Regions from separate parts of the Actinoallomurus sp. NPDC050550 genome, predicted to be linked through region 3. Evidence: riboswitches for the same ligand, from Rfam matches in the RefSeq annotation. Region 3 holds a riboswitch; each other region holds the start of a gene.

What was found. Region 3 has a riboswitch for cyclic di-AMP ahead of AB0I04_RS02490 (C40 family peptidase). Riboswitches for the same ligand answer to the same signal wherever they lie in the genome.
Region 1: linked by a shared signal. The riboswitch ahead of AB0I04_RS38090 (CHAP domain-containing protein) and the one ahead of AB0I04_RS02490 (C40 family peptidase) in region 3 are both predicted to bind cyclic di-AMP.
Region 2: linked by a shared signal. The riboswitch ahead of AB0I04_RS00655 (CHAP domain-containing protein) and the one ahead of AB0I04_RS02490 (C40 family peptidase) in region 3 are both predicted to bind cyclic di-AMP.
Region 4: linked by a shared signal. The riboswitch ahead of AB0I04_RS43720 (CHAP domain-containing protein) and the one ahead of AB0I04_RS02490 (C40 family peptidase) in region 3 are both predicted to bind cyclic di-AMP.

Annotation. Positions count from the first base shown of each region.
Region 1 covers NZ_JBFAJC010000039.1:12,870-17,934, forward strand. Annotated here, with positions in the region: gene AB0I04_RS38085 (PQQ-binding-like beta-propeller repeat protein) at 1-1,329, opposite strand, end outside; gene AB0I04_RS38090 (CHAP domain-containing protein) at 1,547-2,251, opposite strand; cyclic di-AMP (ydaO/yuaA leader) riboswitch at 2,263-2,399, opposite strand; gene dhaL (dihydroxyacetone kinase subunit DhaL) at 2,480-3,160, opposite strand; gene AB0I04_RS38100 (LuxR C-terminal-related transcriptional regulator) at 3,689-5,065, shown strand, end outside.
Region 2 covers NZ_JBFAJC010000001.1:132,378-137,442, reverse strand. Annotated here, with positions in the region: gene AB0I04_RS00665 (glycoside hydrolase family 64 protein) at 1-219, opposite strand, end outside; gene AB0I04_RS00660 (hypothetical protein) at 508-1,884, shown strand; cyclic di-AMP (ydaO/yuaA leader) riboswitch at 2,159-2,308, shown strand; gene AB0I04_RS00655 (CHAP domain-containing protein) at 2,307-3,293, shown strand; cyclic di-AMP (ydaO/yuaA leader) riboswitch at 3,524-3,689, shown strand; gene AB0I04_RS00650 (NlpC/P60 family protein) at 3,694-4,821, shown strand.
Region 3 covers NZ_JBFAJC010000002.1:44,471-49,535, reverse strand. Annotated here, with positions in the region: gene AB0I04_RS02500 (M48 family metallopeptidase) at 14-1,396, opposite strand; gene AB0I04_RS02495 (hypothetical protein) at 1,553-2,893, opposite strand; gene AB0I04_RS02490 (C40 family peptidase) at 2,976-3,473, opposite strand; cyclic di-AMP (ydaO/yuaA leader) riboswitch at 3,531-3,698, opposite strand; gene AB0I04_RS02485 (NlpC/P60 family protein) at 3,979-4,956, opposite strand; gene AB0I04_RS02480 (NlpC/P60 family protein) at 4,991-5,065, opposite strand, start outside.
Region 4 covers NZ_JBFAJC010000053.1:13,711-18,775, forward strand. Annotated here, with positions in the region: gene AB0I04_RS43710 (isochorismatase family cysteine hydrolase) at 1-151, shown strand, start outside; gene AB0I04_RS43715 (cellulase family glycosylhydrolase) at 203-1,984, opposite strand; gene AB0I04_RS43720 (CHAP domain-containing protein) at 2,338-2,886, opposite strand; cyclic di-AMP (ydaO/yuaA leader) riboswitch at 3,079-3,223, opposite strand; gene AB0I04_RS43725 (LuxR C-terminal-related transcriptional regulator) at 3,627-5,065, opposite strand, start outside.

The sequences.
Region 1 (5,065 bases), on a different contig from region 3:
GGTCGGGGAGGCGAAGCGGGTCACCGTGCCGACGCGCCGGGAGGCGATGGAGCTCCCGTCGGACTGGGACAGGGCGTGCAGCACGCCTGCTTCGGTGTCGAGGGTCCATACCGCGCCGCCGCCGACGACCGGCGATCCCTTGACGGCGGCTCGCGCGGTCCAGACCCGGCGCAGGTCGCCGCCGGAGGAGACGTCGACGCGCTGCAGGCCGTTCTCACAGGGCAGGAACGCCGAGGACCCGGACCGGGCCATCCCGCCGAAGGAGACGCAGCCGGGCAGGGAGGCGTGCTGGCCGCCGATTCCCCCGAGGTCGCGCGCGTCGAGCAGGTAGATGTCGCCCGTCTTGCCGGCGATGAGCACCCGCTCTCCCGGGAGCAGGAGGGGGCCCGTCGAGCCGAGATCCTGGTCCTCGCTGTTCTCCTCGCCCCAGCTCTTCGGCGCGAAGTACGACAAGCGGCGGGACAGGTCGGGTGACAGCCGCAGCACCGAGTCGCTGCCGTCGTAGGGCCCGCCGACGCTCGCGCCGTTCCCCACGGCGACGTAGACGTCGCCGGACGCGCCGATGGCCGGGCCGGACGGCGCCCAGGTGCCGCCCATCCGGCTGGTCGGAACGGCGTACGAGGCGACCGGTCCGTGGCCGTCGGTCTGGTACGCGGCGACGTAGCCGACGTAGTTCCCGCAGTCGCCGTCGAGCCCGCCGAACGGCACGTACACCCGGCCGCCGGCGACCGCGAGGGCGCCGCGCTGCTGTTCCGCCTTACTTTCGCGGCCGGCCGCGACGTCGAGGCCGCGGGTGAACCGCACGCGGCCGTCGGCGGTGTTCAGCGCCACCAGGGTGTGGCGCCCGCCGGTCGTCTCGGCCGCGACGAACACCGTGCGCGTCGCGGCGTCGTACGCCGGCGTCCCCGTGATGCCGAGCGGGTCGATGTTCCCGCAGGGCAGCGCCGACTGCGGCACGGGCGTGCCCAGGTGCCGCTTCCAGACCTGCCGCCCCGTCGCCAGGTCGAGCGCGTAGACGGTGTCGTTCTCCGTGCCGACGTACGCCGTGCCGCCGACGACGACCGGCTGCCCGTACACCGCTCCGTCGAGCCGCGCCGTCCAGGCGTCCGCGAGCGTACGCGGGGCGGGGAATCCGGCGGCGTACCCGGCACGGTCGTTCGACCCGTGGTACGTCGGCCAGGACACCGCCGTACGCGCCGGCGCCGACGCGCTCGTGGCGGCGCCGCTCGGCGCGGGTGAACGGGGGTCCGCTCTCGACCCGTCGCCGGAGCCGCATGCCGTGGCGGCGGTGAGGACGATGAGTGCGACGCCGTACGCGACCCTGCCCATGGCCCCATTCTCACCACAGCCGGCCGTCCCGCGCAGGGTGCTCGGCAATCGCACCGCGGATACCGCGCATCCCGAGCGCGATCGCGGCGCCCGCCGCGGCCCCGGCGGCCACGTCGCCGGGATGGCGCGCCGGTGTAGATCCGCGAGTACGCGACCACCGCCGCCGGGAACGCGACCGGAACACCCACGCGCCATGGCGCCGCGCCCCCGTAGGGAGCTATCGGAGGTAGTCCGGGTAGCCGTACCCGACGACCTCGGAGACGGGGCGGATGCGAATCTTGACGGCCTTGTCGGTGTTGCCCTCGATGGTCTCGATCGTCCCGTCGTGATCGTCCTTGACCACGAGACCGACGTGTTCGATGCCGCCGACGGTTTTGTCGCCCGAGAAGGAGAAGAAGACGACGGCGCCGGGCCTCGGGACGGCGCCCCACCGGCCCCGCTGCTGGAACCACTGGGCGTGGGTGTGCGTGAACGCGTCGACTCCGATGCCCGGCGCGCCGGCCCGCGCGCCGACCCAGGAGACGAACATGTCGCACCAACTGGCGTCGGCGTAGTCGCTGATCTTCCCGCCGTACCGCTGGGCGCCCGTCTGGGCGGCCGAGGTGGACATGAACCACTGGTTGAACTTGGTGCCCCCGGCGGCGTCCGCCGTCGTGCCGACCTGCGAGAGCGCGACCTTCAGCACGTCGGCGGCGGAGGCCGTCTCGGGGTGACCCTTCAGCACGATCATGCGCCTGAGCACGGTGTCCAGGTCCGGGACCGGATCGTGGTCGGCCACCGTGGAGACGGGGACGCGGAAGTGCGGGGCCGCACTCACGGAGAGCTCGGTGGCCACGGCGGCACCGACGATGGTGATACCGGCGATCGCGGCCTTGAGCGCCGCGTGCTTCAGCCCGGACGGAGGGGGATGTCGAGCGGACACAGGGGTACTCCTTCGGCTTCCATGCCGCTTACCGGGTTAGCTGACGGGTTCGGGCGTGGAAGCTGCCCTACGGCACGATGTGCCGATTCACCCCGATGATGCGGTGGGTCCCCGGCTCCGCGACCTGCGGATTCAGCGGACGCTCGCTCGTGCGAGCGGTTCGTACAACAGCGTAAATCACGTCCGGCACAGCGGTGGCGGGAGCGGTGACCGCCCAGGGGGCGAGCGTCAGGGTGCCACCGCCTCGGCGAGCGCGCGGAAGATGAGCGCGGTGGAGGTGGCGCCGGGGTCCTGGTGGCCTTGGCTGCGGGGCCCGAGGTAGGACGCACGGCCCTTGCGGGCGATCATTGGGATGGTGGCGCGCATGCCCTCTTCCGCGGCGTCCGCGGCGGCGGAGGCGGACGCGCCGAGGGCGGCTCCGCCGCGCACGGCCTTCTCGAACGCCTCCACAGCCGGACCGAAGGCATCGATCATGGTCTTGTCCCCGGGGCGAGCGGCACCCAGTTTCTGAACCGCCTCCAGACCGGCCCGCAGTGCTCCGAGCAATTGTTCGGCGGTCACGCTCGGTTCGGTGAGCTGCTTGCCGATGGCGCGGAACGCCATCCCGTACAGCGGGCCCGCCGCACCGCCGACGCTCGACGACAACGCGGTACCGGTTTTAGTGAGAATTTCCCCTACCGTGCTGAATTCTTTGCCATTGAGCGTGCTTCGCACGACGGAGAAGCCGCGTTGCATGTTGACGCCATGATCGGCGTCGCCGATGGCCGCGTCCAGCCGGGTGAGATAGTCGGCATCGCGGTATATCGCCGCGGTGATCCCCTGCACCCACGCCAAGGTCGTCTCGATGTCCATTTCGCTGTCCAGGGCGGTGAGTCTGGTGACATCGTTACCGACCAGGCTAAGGGTCATGGCAACGGGATGGCCGGGTGGCCACCGAGGATAGTGGCCGCCGAAGCGGCGGCCCGCTGTGGACCATGACGTTCGTCGACCCGGTGATCAGAAGCCGGTTCATGGATGCTGAACCGAGTTCGGAGCCCCGAAGCCGACCGGCGTGTCGGCGTCTCGGACGGTGACCTCCCCGTAAGAGCATCGGAGAGCAGCGGTCCGGCATCTGTCTCGCATGCTGAGAGCGGATGAAATCCGCAGGCCGTTCGCTATTGATGAACCGAATTCAGAGTTCTAGATTGATGTTCATTACAACCAGCCGACCGTCCCCACCCCCGATGTCCGGCGGGGCGGTCGAGCCGCTGCAAAGATCGGCAGCGGATGATCTCCTGCTTCCCGCAACGACGCACAGGCGGCAGGCCGGCGGCCATTTCATCGGTGGCGATCGGGCATATGTCCTGGCCGGCCAGAGGAGATCGGACGATCTGCCGACGTGGAGAAGAAATGCGTACAGCCGTAACGGGCCGACCGGTGGGGAACCTGCCGACGGAGATGACGAGTTTCATCGGCCGCGAGCGCGAACTCGCCGAGGTGAAGCAGCTGCTGGGCGCCGGCCGTCTGGTGACGTTGACCGGCGTCGGCGGCGTGGGCAAGACCCGCTTGGCGTTGAGCGTCGCGACTGATGCCCGGCGAGCGTTCCCCGACGGGGTGTGGCTCGTCGACCTGGTCGCGTCGGAGACACCGAAGTCGCCCGTACGGATGGTCGCGGAGACTCTCGGCCTCCGGAACGTCGAGGACTCGGCCGGGTTGGCGCGGCATCTCGCCGGAAAACGGATGCTGCTGGTGCTGGACAACTGCGAGCACCTGATCGACGAGTGCGCGGTTCTGGTCGGGGATCTCCTGTGCCTGACGACCGATGTGCGGATCCTGGCGACCAGCCGGCAGCTCCTCCGCGCCAACGGGGAGCATGTCCTGGAAGTGCCGTCGCTTCCCGTGCCGGAGACCGATGAGGCGTCGGCGGACACGGTGCTGCGGTACGCGGCGGTGCGCCTGTTCAGCGAGCGGGCGTCGGCGGTCGTGCCGGAGTTCGCCGTCTCCGACGCCAATGCCGCGGCGGTGACGAGGCTCTGTCATCGGCTGGACGGCCTCCCGCTCGCGATCGAGTTCGCGGCGCTGCGGACGCGGATGCTGTCGGTGGAGCAGATCGTCGATCGGCTGGATCAGCTCTTCCGGCTCCTCCGCAGCGACTCTCCGGTCGCGAGTCCGCGCCAGAAGACGTTGCACGGGCTGATCGATTGGAGCTACGACCTGTGCTCGGCCGAGGAACGGACGCTATGGGCCCGGCTGTCGGTCTTCTCCGGCGCATGCGATCTGGAGACGGCGGAACAGATATGCGACGACGGCATCCTCACCGACGCCGTCCTGGAGGCGGTGGCCGGCCTGGTGGAGAAGTCGATCCTCGGCAGGGAGGCCGACGGCTCCCGGACGCGGTACCGGCTGCTGACGGCACTGCGCCGGTACGGGCAGGACCGGCTGGTCGAGTCGGGTGAGGAGCAGGCCGTACGGCGGCGGCACCGCGAGTGGTACCGGGACCTCGCCGAGCAGGCCGGAGCCGAGTGGTTCGGCCCTCATCAGGTCGAATGGCTCGACCGGATGACCGGCGAAGAGGCCGAGTGGGCCGCGGTGCTGGAGTCCTGCCTGAACGAGCCGGGTGAGGAGCGGACCAGCCTGGAGATGGCCGCCGCGTTGTGGAGCCATCCACTGTCATTCTCCTCTCTGGGCGAGGGCCACCGCCTGCTGCAGCGGGCCCTCGCCGCAGATCCCTCTCCCAGCGCCGCACGGGCCAGGGCGTTGTGGGCCGACGCCTGGCTGTGCCTGCGGCGCGGCGACCTCCCGGCAGCGACGCCGCTGCTGAAAGAGTGCCGCGAG
Region 2 (5,065 bases), on a different contig from region 3:
CTGGGTCCCGGTCGCCGGGTCGACGCCGACGATGTACATGAAGATCGACCCGCTGGCGTACCGCCCCGTCCGGTTCACGACGGTCAGCGGCAGGCCGCCCGCCGTCGCCGAGGTCCGCCGGGCCCGGGTGGCGGGGGCACACCCCGTGGCAAGCGCCGCGGCGCCGAGGACTGCGCCGGACGCAAGAAACGACCTTCTGCCGATCATCCTGCTGTTCACGAATTCCCCTTCTTCGGTGACGACCGCGTCAGGTGTCCAGCGAAGCGGCCGGGGAACCGCGGCGACAGGCGCTTAAGGCCCGCTTCAGGATCGGTTAATGGTGCGATGAACGACCGCGCTCCGAGCGCGACGCGGATCGCCGTACGGCGACGATGAGCGAGACGTCCACCCGGCCGCGCACCTCACCGCCGAGCCCGGTGGCCGCGCCGAGCCCTTGATCCTCTTGACGGCGCTGTATAGCGTCCCGGTCGGATCATGCTCCTTCCCCACCCGGCCCCAAGGAGAGATGTGACAACCCTGCGCACCCTGTCCCTGTCCGTCCTGGCCGCGGCGACCGCCGTGGTCACGATGGCCGGCCCCGCCCTCGCCTGCCCACCCGGCGGCGACGACGAGAACCAGACGACCCAGCCCGCCGTCCAGCAGGACGTGATCGCACATCAGATCCACGCCGCCCCGCTGCCGCCCTCCAGCGCCGTGAAGGGAGTACGCCTCGCGGCCACCCTCCCCGACGCCAAGGGCGCGATCTCCCTCGGCTTCCTGACGTACGGGCACCGGAAGGTGATGTACGTCTCCGGGCAGTTCGGCCTGAAGACCTATGACGTCACCGACCCGGCCGCGCCGAAGGCGCTCGGGACGCTGTCCATGCCGGGCATGTGGGAGACGGAGGACACCGAGGCCGACCCGCACCGCAAGCTGGTCTTCATGGCGCGCGACCCGCGCGCCTTCAACGGCAACACGCACACCGGCGAGTCCGGCGTCTACATCGTGAGCCTGGCCGACCCCGCCAAGCCGGTACAGCTCGCGTACGAGAAGATCCCCGCCGGGCACACGACGAGCTGCGTCGACGACTGCCGGTACCTCTGGACGGGCGGCCCGGCCAAGGCCGACTGGATGCCCGCCGACTGGGGCGGCCGCCCGGTCTGGGTCACCGACGTACGGGACCCGCGGCATCCGCGCACGTTCCCCCAGCCGATCGAACTGGGCCGCAACGACGGGACCACGGACTACGTCCACGACATCCAGGTGGACGCGGCCGGGGTGACGTGGGCGTCCGGACGCGGCGGCGTGCGCGGCTACTGGACCGAGGGGCGGCACTGGGATCCCGTCCAGCGGACCGTACGCGTGGCCCGCGCCTGGGACCCGGTGCCGTACGCGGGCGGCGGCATCAGCGAGGCGGCGGCGCCGTCCAAGTTCATGCACAACTCGTTCCGGCCCGTCGGCTCGACCGCCCACGAGGCGCCGGGCGGCGGCGACCTCGTCTACGCCACCGAGGAGGCGTTCAACCCCGGCTGCGCCGACGACGGCCGGCTCGTGATCGCCTCGCTGCACGGCTCGTACGGAGGTGAGGGCTGGCGGTCGACTCCGGACAAGCCCTTCCGCCTGCGTACGGTCGGCACCTGGAGCGTGGCGGGCCAGGAGGGCAGCCGGACGGACACCGACGACTGCTCGGCCCACTACTTCTCCGTGCACCACGACGTCCTCGTCCAGTCCTTCTACTCGCAGGGCACCCGCTTCCTCGACGTGCGGGACCCGGCGCATCCGAAGCAGGTGGCCTACTTCCGGCCCGCGGACGCAATGTCGTGGGCGCCGTACTGGCACGACGGATACGTCTACGTCGCGGACAACACCCGCGGGATCGACATCCTGCACCCCGACTTCCACTGAGGAAGCGTCGGCCTGAGTGCCGTGTTCGTCACTTTTTCCGGGTGGCGAGCACGGCACTCGGCTTTTCTCGACGCCGTCGCACGGCGCCCTCGAATGGCTGCGCCGCACGTGAGAGCACCTTTTCAGGCGTTACCCGGTCGGCGGGCGGCACACGCAGCTACGCTCGGTGAGCAAGTGATGCCAGACTTTCGTTTCCGAACGCGTTGCCGTAGTTGCGAGAGTTCGGCTAGATTTCGCCGAGATCGGGCTGTGACCAACCTCCAACCAGGGGGTTGCAGGCCGACCGCCTAATCCCGTCGACGCAGCCAGCGGCGCGGGAGCCGGGGACCCATCTGTCCCTCGGGGTGAATCCGTCACGCACGGTAGGGCTCCTCTCTGGTCCGAACCCGTCAGCTAACCCGGTAGGCGGCCTAAGGGGAGATATGGATTCGATAGGTCAGAAACTGCTAGAGGTCGCCAAGAGCCAGCTCGGCTACCACGAGAAAGCCGACGGTTACACGAAGTTCGGCGACTGGTACGGCAAGCATGTCGACAAGGACTCCTCCTACACCGACGCTCCTTGGTGTGACATGTTCCTCGCGTGGGCGGCCAACAAGGCCGGCGTCGAGGACTGGACCGGGCAGTTCGCCTCCACTCCCGACCACGCCGAGTGGTTCAAGAAGCACCACGCCTGGGGCCACAAGGCCGAGCCCGGCGCGATCGTCTTCTTCTCCTGGTCGGGTGGCAAGAGCATCGGCGACATCGAGCACGTCGGCATCGTCGAGCGCGTCGACGGCCACACGCTGCACACGATCGAGGCCAACCACAACAACGCGCTGCTGCGCGCCACCCGGGACATCAGCCAGGTCGTCGGGTTCGGCTACCCCTCCAAGGTGAAGGTGAAGGCCGCCCCCGCGCAGACGGTCCAGACCGACCAGAAGTACGCTCCCAAGCACGCCGCGCCCACGCCCGCGGTCAAGGAGATCGGCCAGGACACCCCGGCCCAGGTCGACACGCACACGGTCGCGTCGCACGACCCGGCGCCCGCGCCGACCTCCCTGCCGGACCAGCAGGCCGCCCTCACCGGGCTGCTCGCCGTCGTCCTGTTCGGCACGGTGGCCCTGGCCGTCGGCAAGTCGAAGGTCAAGGTGCCCGTCGCGGCGCCGAACGTCCGGGTCCGCAAGCGCGGCAAGCACCACCGCATGCCGGTCGAGCTGCCCGCCGAGGTCAGCGTGGCCGACCTGGATGCCGCCGACGCCGGCACCATGGTCATGCCCGTCCTGTCCGCCGAGGCCGCCGCGATGGCCGAGGACAAGGAGTTCTGGGGCAAGATCTCCGAGCTGGAGGAGGACGTCGAGCTGGCGTTCTGGAACACCCTGCACGCGGCGGTGGCCCAGAACAGCTCCGAGTCCGAGTCCGTCCTCTCCTGAGCGAGCGCGTCCGAACGTCACGCCGGTCCCCGTTTCCTCCCGATCCGGAGGGGCGGGGACCGCGTGCGTCTAGGCGCAAAGGACCAGCCTCCGCATCACCCAGAGTGACCATCCTCCGATCCCCCGGGCCATCTCCGCATGTTCCCGTTGGCCGCCCCGTCACTATCCGTTAATCTCCAGCGAGTCGTCACCGGCCGAGAGACGGCCGGACCGCCGAATCGCCCGTCGCGTCAGCCGACGCGCCGGGGAACCGGGGACCCACTCGCGAAGCCACGGGGCAGCTCCGCGCCTTCGCATCCGGGGTGAATCCGCGCCCGTCACCGACGGTGCGCGGTAGGGCTTCTCTTCCGTCCGAACCCGTCAGCTAACCCGGTAGGCGGCTTGAGGAGAGGAGCACTGGATGGCGTCATCGCACCCTGCGGACAGTCGCGATCCCCATCATCCCGGGAAGGGCACGGCCCGCCGTACGGCCGCCGTGACCCCCACGCACGACCCTCAGAAGGCCACAGGCCGTCACACGGCCGCTGCGGCCTCCGCACCGGACCCGCGCCGCCCCTCGAAGACCACAGCCCGCCGTACGGCCGCCGCGGCCTTGGCCCTCGTCGTCGCCGGGTTCGCGTCGCCCGCACTGGCGGACACCGCCCGGCCCGATGCCCGCATCGACGCGCTCCGCCAGCGCGCCGACCAGCTGAACAACCAGCTGGAGCAGCTCACCGAGCAGTACAACGGCCTCAAGGTACGCCTGGGGCAGGCCCAGCGGGCGGCCGTCGTCGCCGGCCAGACCTCGGCCCGGGCCGCACAGGCGCTCAAGGCCATCCAGCACAAGGTCGGCCGGTTCGTCGCGATGCGCTACATGAGCGGCAGCAACGACGACACCCCCGCCCTCCTCGCCGCCTCCGACCCGCGCGCCGTCCTCGACCGGGCCGCCACCCTGCACTACTTCACGCAGCAGGACGACACCGAGATCCGGCAGCTGACCCAGGCCATCCAGAACGCCCAGTGGACCGGCCAGGACGCCCGGGAACGCGCCGCGCAGGCGGCCCGGCTCAGGGTCCAGCTCGCCCAGCAGCGCGCGGCCATCAAGCACGACCTGGAGAAGGTCCGCAAGCCGCTGCTGCGCGACGCCGTCGAGCGCGCCGGCAAGGGCGAGAAGGTGCCCCCCATCCCCGGCGGCCCCGGCAAGGCGGTCGGCGCCGTACGGGCCGCGCTGTCGCAGCTCGGCGTGCCGTACGTCTGGGGCGGCGCGGCGCCCGGCCGGGGATTCGACTGCTCCGGCCTGACCATGTGGGCCTACAAGCAGGTCGGCGTCAACCTGCCGCACTACGGCGGCGACCAGTGGAACGCCGGCGTCCACGTCTCCCGGGACCAGCTCGAGCCCGGCGACCTGGTGTTCTTCTACTCCGACATCCACCACATGGGGATGTACATCGGCGACGGGAAGTTCATCCACGCGCCGCACACCGGCGACCGCGTCCGCGTCGCGGACCTGTCGACCCGCCCGTTCGCCGGCGCCGTCCGCGTCGTATGACGGCCGCCGCCCCTCGGGGCGGGGCGCTCGCGTCTCAGGCGGTCACTTCCCGATGCGGTGGACCCGTGCGACCGTACGGCCCTGGACCGATCGCTTCCGCTACCTCGCGATGCGGAGGGTCGCTGGTGACCGTACGGCCCTGGACCGATCGCTCCCACTACCTCGCGATACGGAGGGTCGCTGGTGACCGTACGGCCCCGGACGGATCGCTTCCGCTACCTCGCGATGCGGAGGGTCTCGGCGG
Region 3 (5,065 bases):
CTGGGCTCGAAGTTCAGGGGCGTGCGGGCGGCGGCACGGGGACGTGGTGCAGGCGCGCCCAGGCCCGTCCCATCGCGATGCGCTCCGGCCCCGAAGGATGGGTGTTCCACAGCGCGTAGGCGAACGGGTTCGGCGACAGGTCGTCGAGGTCGGTCACGCCGAGGGACCGCTGCATCGCCGTGAACGTCGCCGGGTCGCGCGTCAGGTCGAGAGAGTGCACGTCGGCCCGTGCCTCGATGCGGCGGCTGATGAGATTCTCCGCGGGCCCGGCGATCTGGGTCAGGACGGTCACCGCGGCCAGCAGCAGCGCGGTGGAGCGCGGGTCGGCCGCCGAGCGCACGCCCGCGCGGCGCAGCAGCCGCGGCGAGGTCATCGCCAGGTAGAGGACGCACGCGCCGACCGCGACCCCGATGCCGCCGACGAGGGTCCCCGTCAGCACGTCGTTCCGCTTGGCGTGGCCGAGCTCGTGCGCGACGACGGCTTCGACCTCCTTCGGCGACTCCGACACGAGGAGGGTGTCGTAGACCACGATCCGCCGGGTCGACCCGAATCCGGAGACGTAGGCGTTCAGCGTGGTGGTGCGCTTGGACGCGTCGGCGACCAGCACGTCGCGGACCGGCACGCCGTCCGCGCGGGCCATCCGGAGCAGATCCGTCCGCAGCGGTCCGGCGGGCATCGAGGTGAAGGAGTTGAACAGCGGCTCGACGACGACCGGGTAGGCGTACGAGACCGCCGTGACGAGCAGGAACCCGCCCGCGGCCGCCGCCGCCCACCAGTGGCGGGGGAAGCGGTGGATCAGCAGGTGGAGCCCCACGAGCGCCACGATCCAGATGACGAGGCTCACCCCGAAGCCCGTGAGCTGGTCGGTGAGCCACGACCCCCAGTTCTGGGTCGACAGGTGATAGCGCCGCAGCACGGACTCCGACCACGCGGCGAAGGGCAGCGTGATGAGCTGGGTCAGCGTGGAGAGCACGACCGCGACGGCGACCACCCGCACGGTCCGCCGCCACAGCGGGACGTTCGCACCCGCCGTGGCGGACCGGCGTGACCCGGTGACCAGGCCGAGCAGCCGGCCGCCCCAGGGCGTCAGCCCCAGGCCGAGGACGACGACCAGGCCGACGACGAGCGAGGCGTACGCGGGGGGATCCAGCGCGGCGCTGAAGGCCTCGCTGCGCGCCATCTGGTCCCGGGTGAAGTCGAGCGCCGGGTCGGCGGCGATCCGGCCGCCGGGCAGCGGATGCCAGGGCGTCACCACCGCGGCCACGACGACGAGCAGCGCGCCGAGCACCGCCGCGGCGACGGCGGCGGTCCGCCGGGAGCCCTCCGACGGCGCTGCGCGGCCGGGTTCGCGATCGGACACGAGAGCGGACGGCGACGCACCGCCCGGCTCCGTCACGCGAGCTCCTCGCGCAGAGAGCCGCCCCGCCACCACGCCGCAAGCTCCGCTGTGGGCTTCATACCGTCCCGCTCCATCACGTGAGCTCCTCGCGCAGGCAACCGCCCCGCCACCACGCCGCAGGCTCCACTGTGGGCTTCATATGGCCCGGTTCGGTCACGTGAGCTCCTTGCGTAGGTAGGCGCGCCACTGCGCGGCGAACTCGCTCGAACGTATGCCGAGTACCGCCCGCAGGGCGCGGTCCTCGATCCGCGGGTCGCCCGCGTCGCCGGGCTCCGCCTCTGCGGTCCGGTACAGCCGCACCAGCCGACCCTCTCCATAGCGTTCCGCGATCATCCGGCACGCCAGCCATGCCTCCTCGTACGCGGCGGACAGGCGCTCGCCCGAGCCGCTGAACGCGTTCCGGTCCGGTGGCGCGGCCGGCACGTCACCGGCGGCCAGTTGCGCGGCGAGCTCGCGTCCCGCCGCACGCGTCGAGACGCCGGCCTTCTTGTAACCGACGTAGTCGGCGAGTCCTTCGATCAGCCACATGGGAGTGCGGCTGTCGCGGGCGCCGCCCATCGCCACGTGCACGAGCTCGTGGGTGAGCACGACGTGCCGTCCCAGTCCGTTCAGGCGGTCGAACGCCGTGGGGGTGATGATGACGCGATCGGCGCCGTGCTCCGAGTCGCCCGCCGTGCCGCTGACGGTGGCGAGCGCGGCGATGTCGCCGAGGTTCCGGACGTCGCCGACGAGCTCTTCGGCCTCCTGCTCCGTCGCCGGCGCGAAGGCGACGACCTGGCGTGACCAGCGGTCGCCGACGACGTCGGAGACCAGGCCGACGCCGGTGTCGAGCCGGCGGGCGATGTCGCGCAGCTCGGCGGTCCGCGTCTCCGGGCCGTCGGTGGCACCGGTGCCGTCCGCGACTCCGGTGTCGTCCTCGCCGATGACGAGGCTTCGCCGGCCGTGGATGACGGTGAGGGCGCCGCCGTCCCAGATCTGCGGGTCGTCGCGCAGGCCGTGCGTGGACCCGTCGCCGGACACGACCCAGCCCGCGTCCTTACTCCGGCCGAAGGTGAGGTACTGGGTGTAGGCGACGTCGGCCGCGTCGAAACCGCCCAGCCGGTAGGTGAGCGTCAGCCGGGCCGTCCAGCCGTCGTCGGCAGCGGCCGCGGCGCGGGTGTCCGCGAGCGACTCGCGCCAGGTCGCCAGGGGGATCTTCGTCAGGTTGTCGAACAACGTCTCCTGCCCGGCGCGGAACGCCTGGACCGACGGGTCGACGGTGGCGAGGAAGGCCGCGCGGTCATGGGCGAGGACCGCGCGGGAACGGCGCTGCAGGATGGCCGTCACCGTGGCCGTGCTGGGCGTGGGCGCCGCCGTGGCGCTGCGCAACGACGCGGCCGTACGGCCGGCGCCGTGGTGCAGCGCGACGTAGCCGACCGCGGTGACCAGGTTCAACGCGATCGCCACCCCGGTCAGCGCGGCGACCCGTGACTGCCCGGAGCCCGCCGACGACATGCGCGCGATAGTAGCGGGCGAAACTGAGAAGCCGGGGCCGCCCACCTGGACGACCCCGGCGAATCGAGCCGGTTCAGCCGGCTCAGTACGGGCGAGCCGCGCCGTAGAACTCGCTCCGGTAGTAGCTGTTGTTGTCGATCCGGACCTGCTTGATCTGCGTGCCGGTGTGCGACGCGTGGATCATCCAGATCTTGTGGCCCTTCACCTTGGAGATGATCCCGGTGTGGTTGTTGTAGTTGAAGTACACCAGGTCACCGACGGCGAGGTTCTGCCAGCGGATGTGCAGCTTGATGTGCCGGTGCTGCTGGCCCGCGGTGCGCGGCAGGCGGACGCCCGCCTTGCGGTAGGAGTACTGCACCAGACCGGAGCAGTCGAACGTCCTGGGGCCGGAGCCCCCGTAGCGGTACCACTTGCCGATCTGCTTACGCGCGACGGAGACCGCCTTCAGACCGACCTTGTGACGCTGGCTCCAGGACTTGTGCTTCTTCTGCGCCGTGACGGTGGTCGACTGGGGGGTCGCGGCGTGCGCCGCGGGGACCGTCAGGGCGATGGGTGCGAGGACCGCACCCGCGGCCACCATGCCTCCGGCGAGGCGCAGGCGCAGGGACGAAGCGGTCGAGGGGTTGCGAGACAGGGGTCTCTCCTTCCACTACGCCTACCGGGTTAGCTGTCGGGTTCGGACGTGGAAGCCGCCCTACGGCATGCCTGTGGGAGAACAGGCGCCCCGATTCACCCCCGTGAAGCCGCGCTCGTGCGCGGTTGGGTCCCCGGTTCCGCGTGCCCGCGGATTAGGCGTTCACGGTCACCCGCGGCCCCCGTCGGACCACGTCGGTGATGACCGTTTCTCTGCATTTCTGACAATCCGGAACCGGCCCGCCATCAGGGCGCTGTCCCTAGCGCCGCCTCTGGCGGAGACCCCGTCCGGTCGAGCGGCGCATGGCGTGCGCCGCAGGTAACACTCCGCACCGTCCCCCGGTGCGGAAGATCGCGATGACGTGACAGGCGGGCCGGATGCGCTCCGTGCCCCCGGTGAACCGGGTCTCTGCCCGGCCTGCCGCGTCCGCTGTTCAGTTGTCCGGCGGTCCTCAGACCAGCCGGCCGCCGCCCACCCAGGTGGAGGTGTACCAGGCGTCGCTCAGGTTGGAGATCTTCACGACGTCGCCGGTGTGCGGGGCGTGGAGGAACTTGCCCTTGCCGATGTAGATCCCCATGTGCCCGAGGTCGTGGAAGAAGACCAGGTCGCCGGGCTGCAGGTCCGCCTTGGACACCCGCTGGCTGGCGTCGTACTGGTCCGGCACCCAGTGGTTGAGCTTGATGCCGACCTTGGCGAAGGCCACCATCGTCAGCCCGGAGCAGTCCCAGACGTTCGGGCCCGACCCACCGAAGACGTACGGCTTGCCGAGCTGGGCACAGGCGAACTTCAGCACGATCTCCGCCTTGCCCGAGGCGAGGATCGAGCAGTTCTCCTTGGAGCTGCCGGGGTCGATGTTGCCGCCGAGCTTGGCGATCAGTTTCAGCTGCTTCTTGACGGCCGCGTCGGCCTGCGACTTCTGCTGCTCGAGCTGGGTCTTCTTCGTCTTGAGCTGCTGGGCCGCCTGCACGCGCAGCGCCTGCTCCCGCTCCAGCCGCTGGGCGGAGGCGAGGTACTGCTGGAACTCCGCCGAACGGTTGTGCGCGATCTGCGTGAACGCCGACATCTGCGAGAGCACGGCGTCCGGGTCCTTCGAGCCGAGCAGCTGGGGGATCGAGCCGTTGTCCCCGGTCTTGTAGGCGTCGACGGCCAGCTGGGCGACCCGCAGCCGCAGCGCCTGGAACGTCTTGCGCTCGGCCTGCACCGACTTGGCCAGGGCGTTGACCCGGCCCTGAGCGGCCTTGTAGTCCGCCTTGGTCTTGTTGTACTGGTTGCCGAGCTGGTCGACCTGGTCGTTGAGCTTCGCCAGCTGCTTCTTCGCCCCGCCCAGTGAGGAGGCGGGGTCGGCGTGCGCCGGAACGGCGGGCAGGGACAGCCCGGCGGCGGCGATGAACCCGGCGGTCGTGACGGACCATCGCGCGGTTCTGGACATGATCGTACGCTCCTTGGCCATGGTGATCGTGTCCTTAGAGCGCGCCCGCGCCGACGTAGTGCGAGCTGTACCAGACGTTGCTCAGGCTGTCGATCTTCACCCACGACCC
Region 4 (5,065 bases), on a different contig from region 3:
CGGCTACCACGTGACGCTGGTGCGTGACGCCACTGCGGCGTTCCTCCCCGAGATGATGCACGCCGCGCACGAGCTGAACGGCCCCACCTACGCCCACGCCATCTCCACCACGGACGAGGTCGTCGCCGCGTTCGAGGGAGCCCGGGCCTGACACCTCTCAAGCCCCCGAAGCACGTCTCGCTCGCCCTGCTGAGAGGCCGGGCTAGGAGAGCGGGTTCTGGGTGAGCAGGTGTGCCTTGAAACCCTCTCCGTACGTGCTGGTGGGGGTGCCGCTGTAGTCGTTGATGAGCACGTTGCCCTGGCTGCAGCCCCACGCGTTCCAGGTCCAGGCGGTGTACCCGATGCCGTGCGCGTCCGCCCACGCCATCACCTGGTCGATGTAGTCGTGGGCGCAGGAGTTCTGGCCGATCTCACCGGCCTGCACCGGCACCTTCGCGGCGACGGGGGCGACCTGGCTGTCCCAGCAGGAGGTGTTGGAGCAGGTGTTGAAGTTGTAGGTGTGCCATGCGGCCATCAGGTTGCCGGTCGAGTCCGTCGGCTTGTAGGTCAGCCACTGGCTCAGGTCATTGGACCAGGCGACGCCTCCGAGCATGATCACGTTGGTCGCGCCGGTGGCGCGCACCGTGTTGACCAGGGACTGCATGCCGGCCACCTGGTAGCCGATGCCGGTGCAGGTGCCGCCGTCCCGCCAGCAGGTCCAGGCGGCGGTCGCGTCCCAGTTCGCGGCGGCGTCCGGGTAGGGCTCGTTGAACAGGTCGAAGACGACCGCGTTGTTCGCCTTGAAGGCGTTCGCGACGCCGGTCCAGAACGTCGGCGCGTACTGCGCGTCGGGCATCGGCTTCTGGCAGGTCGCGGCGGTGTCCGAGCAGCCCGCGCCCTGACCGCTGTACTGGCCGTGATTCCAGTGCATCTCGACGGTCGGCGTGATGCCGTTGGCGACCAGCAGGTTCACGTAGTCCTTGACGTTCTGCTGGTACGTGGCGCCGTTGGGCGTGCCGTCGGTGCCGTTCCAGCACTCCTCGTTCAGCGGGATCCGGACGGCGTGGATGTTCCAGGCCTTCATCGCGTCGACCGATGCCTGGTCCACCGGACCGCTGTCCCACATGCCCTTGCCCTGCACGCACGCGAACTCGCCGCTGGACCGGTTGACGCCCAGCAGACGGTACGTGGCGCCGGTCGAGGTGAGGAGGTGGTTCCCGGAGACGTGCAGCGCGGGTGCCGGTCCCCCGGTGCCGCCGCCGTCGTTGTCGGCCTCGGTGGCGTTGACCGTGACCGACGTCAGGCCGCTGGACGCCACGGTGATCGGCCGGGTGCCGTTGGTGCTGTCGGGGTCCTCGGCGGCACCGAGTTTCACGGTCTGCGGGGTGTTCCAGTTGGACGTGGTGAAGGTCAGGGTCGCGCCGCTCACCACCGTGATGTCGCCGTCACCGGTGCCCGCGGTGCTGGTGACCGTCACGTCGCCGGATGGCTGGGCGTTCAGGCGGACCGTGTAGCCGGCGGTCCCGCCCTCGGGCACGCTCACGCTCGTCGGGGAGACCACCAGGGCCTGCTGCGTTCCTCCGGAACCGGGGCCGGCGCACGACACGCTCGGAGCGTTGTCGGCGCCGGTGTAGGTGCCGTTGAAGCCGACGGTCCAGGTCGCCCCGGTGCCCTGGGCGGCGTTGTACGAGGCCGGGGTGACGGTGATGGCCGCACCCGCCGGCGTGGGCACCGCCGGAGACGGCACGCCGCCCCACATCTGGGTGATCACCTGGTTGCCGGGAAAGTCGAAGCTCAGCGTCCACCCGGTGAGCGGGTCACCGGTGTTGGTCACCGTGATGTCGGCACCGAACGCGCTGCCGTTGTCCCAGCTCTTGGCGTACGTGGCCGAACACGACACGGCGGCATGGGCGGCGGTCTGGACCGTGGCGAGCCCCAATACGGCGAGCAGTACCGCGACCGCGGCCAGCACGGCTCTGCACCACGGGCTCCGGTGGATCGGCATGGGCGTTCTCCCTGGCGAAAGGCGGCGAAGCGGCACGCGGTCCTGCTCCGGCGTTTGCGGGCGCTGGCAACGATCACCCGCCCCCGATCGCATCGCAAGAGCGCCCCGTCCTCCGGGCGCACGCACGCACGCCGACCTGGGACAGGACCGGGAACGCGGCTGAAACTTTCAGCCGCGCGTGCCGCGGCCACCGGCGCCTCCGGACGGCTCACGCCCGGCGAGCGAGCGCGTGCGGACCGGAGGCCTCATCGAGACCGGACGACATCACCGAGCCGCCGGGACGATGGCAGCGTGCGTCGACGCCGGGCCCTCAGAGGGCCCGACGTCGACGCGGGGGGGGAGGAAAGTCAGTGTCAGCCGTACTGGGGATAGCCGTAGCCGACGACCTGGCCGGTGCTGCGGGTACGGATCCGCACGGCGTTGTCGGTGTTGCCCTCGACGGTCTGGATGGTGCCGTTGTGGTTGTCCTTGATGACCAGGCCGACGTGGTCGATGCCGTCGATGCCTCCGCCGCTCCAGGAGAAGAACACCACCGCGCCTGGTTTGGGAACGCTTCCCCAGCGGCCCTGCTGCTCGAACCAGCGGGCGTGCTCCGGGGTGAAGGCGTCACCGCCGATTCCCTTGACGCCCGCCTGAGAGCCGACCCAGGTGATGAACATGTCGCACCAGCTCGCGTCGGCATAGTCGCTGATCGCCCCGCCGTCTCGCTGGACGCCTCTCTTGGCGAACGGCGAGGACATGAACCACTGGTTGTACTTGGTGCCCCCGGCGGCGGTCTCCGTGGTGCCGACCTGGGAGAGGGCCAGCTTCAGCGCGTCGGCGGCGGTGGGCACCTTCTGCACCACCTTGGGCTCGTCCTTGGGCCTGGCGTCCAGTCCCCTGCCGGGGATGGGCCACTGCACGGGCCGGCCTGCCGGGGGGAACGGGACCGCGGCATGGTCAGGAAGAGAAGCGGCGGAGGATGCCTCGGCCGGTCCGGCCGAGGTCAGAATGATCGCGGCGGCACCGGCCGTTGCGACGCCGGCGAAGGCGGGAATGAAGCGGAATGCGGATGGCGTTTTCTCGGGTCGGGGGACACAGGGCACGGGGGAACTCCTTGGCTTCCATGCCGCTTACCGGGTTAGCTGACGGGTTCGGGCGTGGAAGCTGCCCTACGGCACGAGGGGGCGTGCCGATTCACCCCGGGACTTCTGGTGGGTCCCCGGTTCCGCGGGGGCGCGGATTCAGCGGGTCGCCCGCAGGACGGGCGGCGTCAAAAGAGGGTTGGGGAATGGCCGCCATTGCGATGGCGGCGTTTGGGGGATCGTGCGATTTTGGATATGAACCGGCTCGGCCGAACTCGCCCCGGACACGCGTTTTAAAACGCGTCCTCGCCCGGGTCGACGTACCGGCCATCACCAGCGGATATGCGGGCGACGCATACGAGCGCCGCAAGAGTTATAGGAACATAGCAGGACAAAACACGCAGACGACACTAGGCATTTATGTGATCTGGGTCACTTAACTACCGAGATCAACGTAATGCAGCCCCACAGATGAGCATGGTGCTTTCTATATGGCATTGTGGGGCCAGAAATGCCAATTGTCACGATGATGCAGATGTGACGTCAGAGGCCACGTACCATCCGAGGGGCGCCGGGGATCAGTCGCCGACCTCCACCGCGAGCCGGGTCAGCTGGACCCGGGAGGTCACGTCCAGCTTCCGGAAGATGTGACGCAGGTGGAAGGCGACCGTGTGCGCGCTCATGAACAGCTGGTCGGCGACCTCGCGGTTGGTCAGGCCCTGGGCGACGAGCTCGGCGACACGGCGTTCGGTGTCGGTGAGGCTGGCCCAGCCGGAGACCGGCCGGTCGGCCCGGCTCCAGTGCCGGCGCCGGATGCCCAACCGCCTGAGCCGGCGGCGGACCCGAGCGGCGTCGCGGATCGCGCCGAGTGCCGAATAGGCCGCCAGCGCGGCGTCCAGGCCGGCGATGGCCTCCCCGCGTGTCCCGGGGCCGTCCGCCGCGAGCAGGCTTCCCAGATCCTCCGCCGCCGAGGCGCGGGCCCACGGGTCGGCGTATTCTTCGGCGGCGCGTCGCAGGGCGGCCCGATCACGGTCGAACAGGCCGCGCGCGTGCGTCGCGGTGACACCGACACTGTCGAAGACCGGGTGGTCGGCGGCCAGCCGGTCCATCGCCGAGACCACCCTCTCGGCGTGGGCCCGGTCGCCGAGGGCGAGCGCCGTCCGTACGAGCCATGGCGCCGCGGTCGGCTCGCCGACCAAGGTCCAGGAGTTCGCCGTGGCCTCGTCACAGAGCCGTACGACGGCCTCCTCCGCCGACGCGGGCCCGGCACGGGCGGCGGCGACCTGCGCCCGCACGAGATGGAACCCGGCCTCCGCGCGCGGCGATCCGTACTGGGACAGCGCGGGCCGCTCCGCCTCGGCGTACCGCCACGCCGCGCTCAGATCGCCGGCCCGCAGCGTCGCCGCGACCAGCACCGCCAGCGCGGACGACGTCAGCAGATGCGGCCCCAGGTCGCGCGTGCTCGCCAGGGCGGCCTCGGCCTCGGCGACGGCCTCGTGGAACCGGCCCGCGGCCAGGTCGAGGCGGGCGCGAATGACGCCGGGCGCCGCCGCCCAGGCCAGGTTCCCGGTCGTTTCGGCGTCCTCCCCCGCGGTCCCCATCACCGCGCGGGCCTCGTCCAGCCGGCGGACGTCGGTCAGCAGCATCGCCAGGATCATCCGGGGGTGAAGGCGGCGCGCCTCCGCGGACCTCGCCCGGCGTACGGCCTCACGGGCGAGCCCCAGTCCGTCGGTCAGCCGCCCCGCACCCCAGTCGGACAGGGCCAGCCGGATCAGCGCCCCGGTGATCAGCACGTCGCCGTGCCCGGCCGCGGCGGACACGATCCGATCCGCGTGGGCGCGCGCGCCCGCGTCGTCGCCCGCCCCTGCCAGCGCGTCGAGCAGGACCAGTTCGGCGTCGTCCCGGAGTTCGCGGGGGACGCCCTGCCGGCCGAGGACGGCGGTCGCCTCGGCCGCGGCCTCGGCCGCCCGCCCTCGGAGATACAGGAGCTCGGCGCGCAGACAGTGCAGCCGGAGGT